3 regions of the Comamonas sp. GCA5 genome follow, and region 1 is predicted to be linked to each of the others. Evidence: predicted binding sites of a transcription regulator. Region 1 holds the regulator's gene; each other region holds the start of a gene.
The links. Region 1 encodes FNR, which switches genes on or off when oxygen is low (the NO sensors DNR and NnrR bind a similar motif). Its sites were predicted from a motif close to TTGATNNNNATCAA; they were not measured.

Region 1 (2,267 bases):
CTGGGCCTTGAAACGCTCGGGCAAGTGGGCGTAGGCATACAAGGCAATACGGTCCGGGCGCAGTTGCGCCACCTGTTGCAGCGTGCGCGCAAACGATTGCGCATTCTGCTTGGGCAGGCCATAAATCAGGTCCACATTGATGGACTGGAATCCCAGTTCGCGCGCAGCGGCCACCAGATCAAACACCTGCTCGGCGGGCTGCTCGCGGTGCACGGCCTTTTGCACATCGGGATCGAAGTCCTGCACGCCGAAACTCAGGCGGTTGAAGCCAACTTCCTTGAGCACAGCCAGGCGCTCGCGCGTCACCGTGCGCGGGTCCACCTCGATGGAATACTCGCCAGCAGGATCAAAGGCGAAACGCTCGCGCAGCATCTGCCACAGCTCACGCAACTCGTCATCGGACAGGAACGTGGGCGTTCCTCCGCCGACATGGAACTGGCTGACCACCTGCCCCCGCCCGCAGTGCTGCAGGTGCAGATCGACCTCGCGCTCCAGATAGCGCATGTACGTGGCCGCACGCTCATGGTGCTTGGTCACGATCTTGTTGCACGCGCAGTAATAGCACAGCGATTCGCAAAACGGGATGTGCACATACAGCGACATCGGCTGCTTGGCAGCCGCAGCGACTTTGCGTTGCTTCAGAGCCAAGATATAGTCGCTATCACCAAACGCTTCCACAAACCTGTCTGCTGTGGGGTAAGAGGTATAGCGTGGACCAGGTACGTCGTAACGACGCAGGAGTTCGGGTGTGACGACAGTCATGAATCTTTTTTCCTTGATTGTTAGACTGTGCACCAATGGCCCGCAACCATCCTTGACGTGAATCAAGAGGTCTGCGATCAAGCAATGCCACAATTTTGACAAGCATCATTCACCGCAATCCCAGTTGTAACAGCTTCTTTTTTTACCGACTTTTAACGCACCGCGTGACCCGCAAGATCGCCTGCACCACGCCGCGTCCGAGTACATGACCCCTCCAACCATCAAAGTAACCTGTTCCAACTGCAACCTGCGCGAGCTGTGCATGCCCGCGGGGCTGAGTGAGCAGCAGTTGCAGCGCATCGACGAAATTGTGGCCACCCGCCGCAAGGTCAAGCGCGGCGGCACGCTGTTCCGCAACGGGGAGCCCTTCACATCGCTGTATGCCATCCGCACAGGCTTTTTCAAGACCTGCGTGGCTACCGAAGATGGTCGCGACCAGGTGACAGGCTTTCAGATGGCCGGCGAGATCATTGGTCTGGATGGCATCGTGCATGACCACCACACCTGCGATGCAGTGGCCCTGGAAGATGCCGAAGTGTGCGTGATGCCGTTTGACGGGCTGGAGGAGGTGTCGCGCGAAGTGACGGCCCTGCAGACCCACGTGCACAAGGTCATGAGCCGCGAGATCGTGCGCGAGCACGGCGTGATGCTGCTGCTGGGCAGCATGCGCGCTGAGGAACGCCTGGCGGCCTTCATCCTGAATCTGGTGCAGCGTCTGCACGCACGCGGCTTCTCGTCGTCGGAACTGGTGCTGCGCATGACGCGCGAAGAGATCGGCAGCTACCTGGGCCTGAAGCTGGAGACGGTCAGCCGCACTTTCTCGAAGTTCGTCGAAGAAGGTATGGTGGAGGTCAAACAACGCCACGTGCGCATTCTTGATACCGCCGCGCTGCAACGCCTGGTTAACAGCCACCAAGACTGCAACAAATAACCACTGCCGCTGCCTCAGAGCAGGTCCACGAAAAAAGCCTTCCTGCATCAACAGGAAGGCTTTTTTCATTCAAGCGTTGTTGGGATAGCAGGCTTGCAGCCGCTCGGGGTCGCCAAGCCCAGTCGACGGCGCCTGGGCTTGGGCATTGACCGCTGCGCTGGGCAGGGCCAGCACCATGGTCATCCAGCCGGCCACGGCGAAGACCGCCCAGAACGCAAAGAATGCCAGGGTGTAGATGGCCGTGCGCGACAGCTCCACCGTCTGCCCCATCCACAGCATGTCGTGCGGGTCAAACGCCGCAAAGACCAGCATCTCCATCACGCCGGCCGCCACAAAGGCCGGCCAGCCAATCCACATCCAGCGTCGTGTCCACATAAAAGCACTCCTTCGCAAGAGGTTGTACCTAAATTGTGTCCACAGCCGCTGAACCATGCTTGTGGGACAAACACTGAATAAAAAAACATAGCTGCCAGCGCTTGATTCCATTGAATTTCAAATAGTTTTCTATTTGAAACCTACTGATTACATGCGCCAGCAGCTATGTTTTAAGCCAATCCCCTCTGCGCGGTCATGC
Region 2 (2,267 bases), on a different contig from region 1:
CCAGGTCGGCATGGTCTGCACCATCATGGTGGCCGATTGCCTGCCCGTGCTGATGGCCCATCGCTCGGGCCGGGTCGTGGCGGCGGCGCATGCCGGCTGGCGCGGGCTGGCGGGCCAGGACGGGCATGGTGTGCTGGAGGCCCTGTGGCTGGCTTATGCCCGCCAGCTGGGTATGCCTGCCGATGCTGCCCTGGCTGCGCAGACCCAGGTCTGGCTGGGGCCGTGCATCGGTCCGCAAGCCTTCGAGGTGGGGGAGGACGTGCGGGCTGCGTTCACCGGCCGTGACGCGGGTGCCGACCCATGCTTTCAGGCGCGTGCCGGGGCTCCGGGCAAGTGGATGGCCGACCTGTCGGGCCTGGCCCGGCGGCGGTTGGCGCAACTGGGTCTGACGCAGCTGTATGGCAACGATGGCACGGCGGCCTGGTGCACGTTCAGCGACGCCTCAAGGTTCTTTTCGCACCGCCGCGATGCCGGCGTCCTCGGCAGCACCGGGCGCATGGCCGCCTGCATCTGGAAGACTCGCTGACGGGGCGGCGGCCGCCTGGGCTGCATCCCAGGCGCGTTGCTCGGCCTCCCGCCGGGCCTTGAGGCGGCGCTTGCGCGCGGGCGTGCCCAGGATGTAAACCAGGATGGACATGGGCAGCAGCCCATACAGCACAAAAGTGATGACGGCTCCCAGGATGCTGCCTTGTGGGCTGGCCGCCTCGGCCAGCGCCATCATCAGCGTCACATAGAACCAAGCAATGACAATCAGGTACATGGCTGAAATGTGCCTGATGCAGCACCTTCCTTGGAGATAGTGGGCTTGATTCGCGTCAATGAGCCCGGTTTTTGCTTGGGGCAGGGGCGGCGCTGGATTGCCAGACACATGCTGCTGCGCAACAATCAATCCAGCGGCACAGCACGCACCGTGCTGGCCTGCACACACAGGAGACAACATGGCTTCGGAAGCTTCTTGGGATCAGAGCGCGCAACAGTTCCAGCAATTCTTTGCCGACCAGTGGGCCAAGGCCGTGGCGGCCTTTCCGACAGTTCCGGCTGGCGCTGCGGGTCCTGCCGCAGTGCAGCTGGATGCGGCCAAGCTGCAGGAACTGCAACAGCACTACGTGCGCGAAGCCACCGCTCTCTGGAGCCAGGGCGTGGCCCAGCCTTCGGCCCTCAAAGACAAGCGCTTCGGCGCGGCCGCCTGGGCCGAGAACCCCTTGTCCGCGTGGACGGCGAATGCCTACCTGCTCAACGCCCAGGCCCTGACCGGCATGGCCGAGGCCGTGCAGGCCGACGCCAAGACGCGCGAACGCATCCGCTTTGCCGTAGAACAATGGGTGGCAGCCATGTCGCCCAGCAACTTCCTGGCCTTGAACCCCGAGGCCCAGCAAAAAGCGATTGCCACGAAGGGCCAAAGCCTGGCCCAGGGCATACAGAACCTGTTGCACGACATGGGCCAGGGCCATGTCTCGATGACCGACGAGAGCGTGTTCGAGGTGGGCAAGAACGTGGCCACCAGCGAAGGTGCGGTGGTCTACGAGAACGACATCTTCCAGCTGATCGAATACAAGCCGCTCACGGCCAAGGTGCATGAGCGGCCCTTCCTGCTGGTACCGCCGTGCATCAACAAGTACTACATCCTGGACTTGCAACCGGAGAATTCGCTGATCCGCTATGCGGTCAGCCAGGGCCACCGCACTTTTGTCGTCAGCTGGCGCAACCCGGACGAATCGCTGGGCCATCTGACCTGGGACGACTACATCGAGCATGCCGTGCTCCAGGCGATTGCCGTCACGCAGGAGATCGGTGGGGCCGACCAGATCAACGCCCTGGGCTTTTGCGTCGGCGGCACCATGCTGTCGGCGGCCCTGGCCGTGCTGGCGGCGCGCCAGCAGGCGCCGGTGGCCAGCGCCACCTTGCTGACCACCCTGGTGGACTTCACCGACACCGGCGTGCTGGATGTCTTCATCGACGAAGCCTTTGTCCAGATGCGCGAGCTGCAAATGGGCAAGGGCGGCCTGTTGCAAGGCCAGGAGCTGGCCTCTACCTTCAGCTTTCTGCGCCCCAACGACTTGGTCTGGAACTACGTGGTCGGCAATTACCTGAAGGGCGAAACCCCGCCGCCTTTTGACCTGCTGTACTGGAACAGCGACGCTACCAACCTGCCCGGGCCCTGGTATGCCTGGTACCTGCGCAACATGTACCTGGAGAACAACCTGGTCAAACCCGGGCATCTGACGGTGTGCGGCCAGGCTCTGGATCTGGGCCGTGTGGACGTGCCC
Region 3 (2,267 bases), on a different contig from region 1:
TGGTCGCCTTCGCGGTACTGGCTGCGCGCGCGGCATTCGAAGGTGGCCAGCGCCCCCTCCAGCACGGGCACGCCCTGGGCGTTGGGCTGCCAGGCGATGCCGGCAAAGCGGTCCACCCCGCGCTGCGCGAACTGCAGGGCCAGCGGCTTGTCGTGCGCGGCCAGCACGTGGATGGCGTAGTGCGAGCACTGCGCAAACACCGGGTAGCTGCCGGCGTGGCAGCCCAGGCTCCACAGCACCAGGGCGGGTTGCAACGACACCGAGTTGAAGGAACTCACCGTCATGCCCACGGGCCGGCCCTGGTCATCCGCCGTCGTCACCACCGTCACGCCCGTGGCGAACTGGCCCAGGGCGTTGCGGAAATCTCGTTCGGTGAAAGCGGCCGCGTCGGGCGGTGCCGCAAGAGAGGGGGTATTCACGACAGCGTTGATCTAAGTAGGTGGGAGATTATGCAAACTCTGATAGAGCGCTGTGTGGGTGGGGCTAATGTGCGTGCCGATGCTAGCCGGCCTGGCCGCCCGCAGCGCGGGCGGGCGTCGCCTGCGGCACAGGGGCTGTATTTTTTGATAGCTGCCTGCGGTTGATAAATAAGGTTTTCAGATATCCAAATGCCTGAAACGTTGATGGAGAAAGCGCCATCAGCTTCTGTAAATGCAGCAGCCAGGGGCTGGGTGACGCCCCGCGGTTTGATAGGGGTCAAAGGAGGCGCAGCAAACCGCCCCCGCGTTGTGGCACGTACGCCGAACAAGGCGGATTTTGTCCGGGATTGCTTTCAGAATGCCGACAGAAGCAGCGCCGCCGGCGTTGCGCCATCTTTCCTCCCCCTTGATGCAAAGGATGTTTGCGTGAAAAAAATCTGCACGACTGTTGCCCTGCTGGCCCTTGGAAGCCTTGCCACCCCGGTCCTGGCGGCCGACTGCTCCGTCACCATCGAAGGCAATGACCAGATGCAGTTCAACATCAAGAGCGTGGAAGTGCCCAAGTCCTGCACCAGCTTCACCATGACCTTGAAGCACACCGGCAAGATGTCCAAGTCCACCATGGGCCACAACATCGTGCTGGCCACCACGGCCGACACCAACGCCGCGGCCGCCGATGGCCTGAAGGCCGGTGCAGCCAACGAGTACGTCAAGCCCGGCGATGCGCGCGTGCTGGCGTTCACCAAGATGATTGGCGGCGGCGAGACCACCTCGGTGAACCTGGACGTCGCCAAGCTCAAGGCCGGCACCGAGTACACCTACTTCTGCTCCTTCCCGGGCCACTCCTTCATCATGCGCGGCGTGCTCAAGCTGGGCAGCTGAGCGGCGCTCCTCACAGAAGGTGGGCCTGCAGTCCGGCGCCCGGCTTTTTTCCGGCCCGGGCTTGGGCACAATCGCAGCAGCCACTTTGCAGAGACCGCCATGTTCCAGTACCACACGATTCCTGTCACCGCCTTCCAGCAAAACTGCTCCCTGGTCTGGTGCGACCAGACGCTGGAGGCGGCCGTGATCGACCCCGGCGGCGACATCGACATCATCGAGTGGGAGCTGGAGCGCCTGGGCCTGCAGCTCAAGGCCATCTGGCTGACGCACGCCCACATCGACCATGCCGGCGCCGTGGCCGAGTTGGCGCGCAAGCGCCAGCTGGACATCATCGGCCCGCACGAGGGCGACCGCTTCTGGATCGCCGGCCTGCCCCAGCAGGGCGCCATGTTCGGCTTCCCCCCGGCCGAACCGTTCGAGCCCACGCGCTGGCTGCACGACGGCGACACCGTGGCCATCGGCCAGGAGGTGCTGCAGGTGCGCCACTGCCCCGGCCACACGCCGGGCCACGTGGTCTTCCACGCCCCGCAGGCCAAGCGCTGCTTCGTCGGCGACGTGCTGTTTGCCGGCAGCATCGGCCGCACCGACTTTCCCCAGGGCAACCACCAGCAGCTGATCGACTCCATCGTCCAGCGCCTGTGGCCCATGGGCGACCAGACCGTGTTCATCCCCGGCCACGGCCCGGAAAGCAGCTTCGGGCGCGAACGCAAAACCAATCCCTACGTCGGCAACACCTGATGGCCGCCACGGCACGCCATTGCGTGTGGTTGCTGGCCCTGGCCGCGGTGCTTGGCCTGCTGGTCGTGCCCGCCCTGGCGGCCGGCTGGGCCGCGTGGCAGGGGCAGCCGTGGGCGATGGACTGGCCGCAGTCCCTGCGCCACGCGGCGGTGCTGGGCGCCGTGTTTTGCGGGTTGCGCCTGCTACTGGCGGGGGCTGGGTGGCTGTTGCGCGCCGTGCTGCGCAGCT

Region 2: the regulator FNR is predicted to act here: its motif matches at 806-819, upstream of SJH88_RS05165 (PHA/PHB synthase family protein).
Region 3: the regulator FNR is predicted to act here: its motif matches at 687-700, upstream of azu (azurin).

What each region holds. Positions count from the first base shown of each region.
Region 1 is NZ_JAZHFR010000012.1:23,247-25,513, reverse strand. It holds gene hemN (oxygen-independent coproporphyrinogen III oxidase) at 1-762, opposite strand, end outside; gene fnr (fumarate/nitrate reduction transcriptional regulator Fnr) at 968-1,693, shown strand; gene SJH88_RS04850 (hypothetical protein) at 1,763-2,068, opposite strand.
Region 2 is NZ_JAZHFR010000013.1:14,666-16,932, forward strand. It holds gene pgeF (peptidoglycan editing factor PgeF) at 1-526, shown strand, start outside; gene SJH88_RS05160 (hypothetical protein) at 443-760, opposite strand; gene SJH88_RS05165 (PHA/PHB synthase family protein) at 939-2,267, shown strand, end outside.
Region 3 is NZ_JAZHFR010000050.1:4,792-7,058, reverse strand. It holds gene SJH88_RS12360 (flavin reductase family protein) at 1-419, opposite strand, end outside; gene azu (azurin) at 846-1,301, shown strand; gene SJH88_RS12350 (MBL fold metallo-hydrolase) at 1,401-2,039, shown strand; gene SJH88_RS12345 (hypothetical protein) at 2,039-2,267, shown strand, end outside.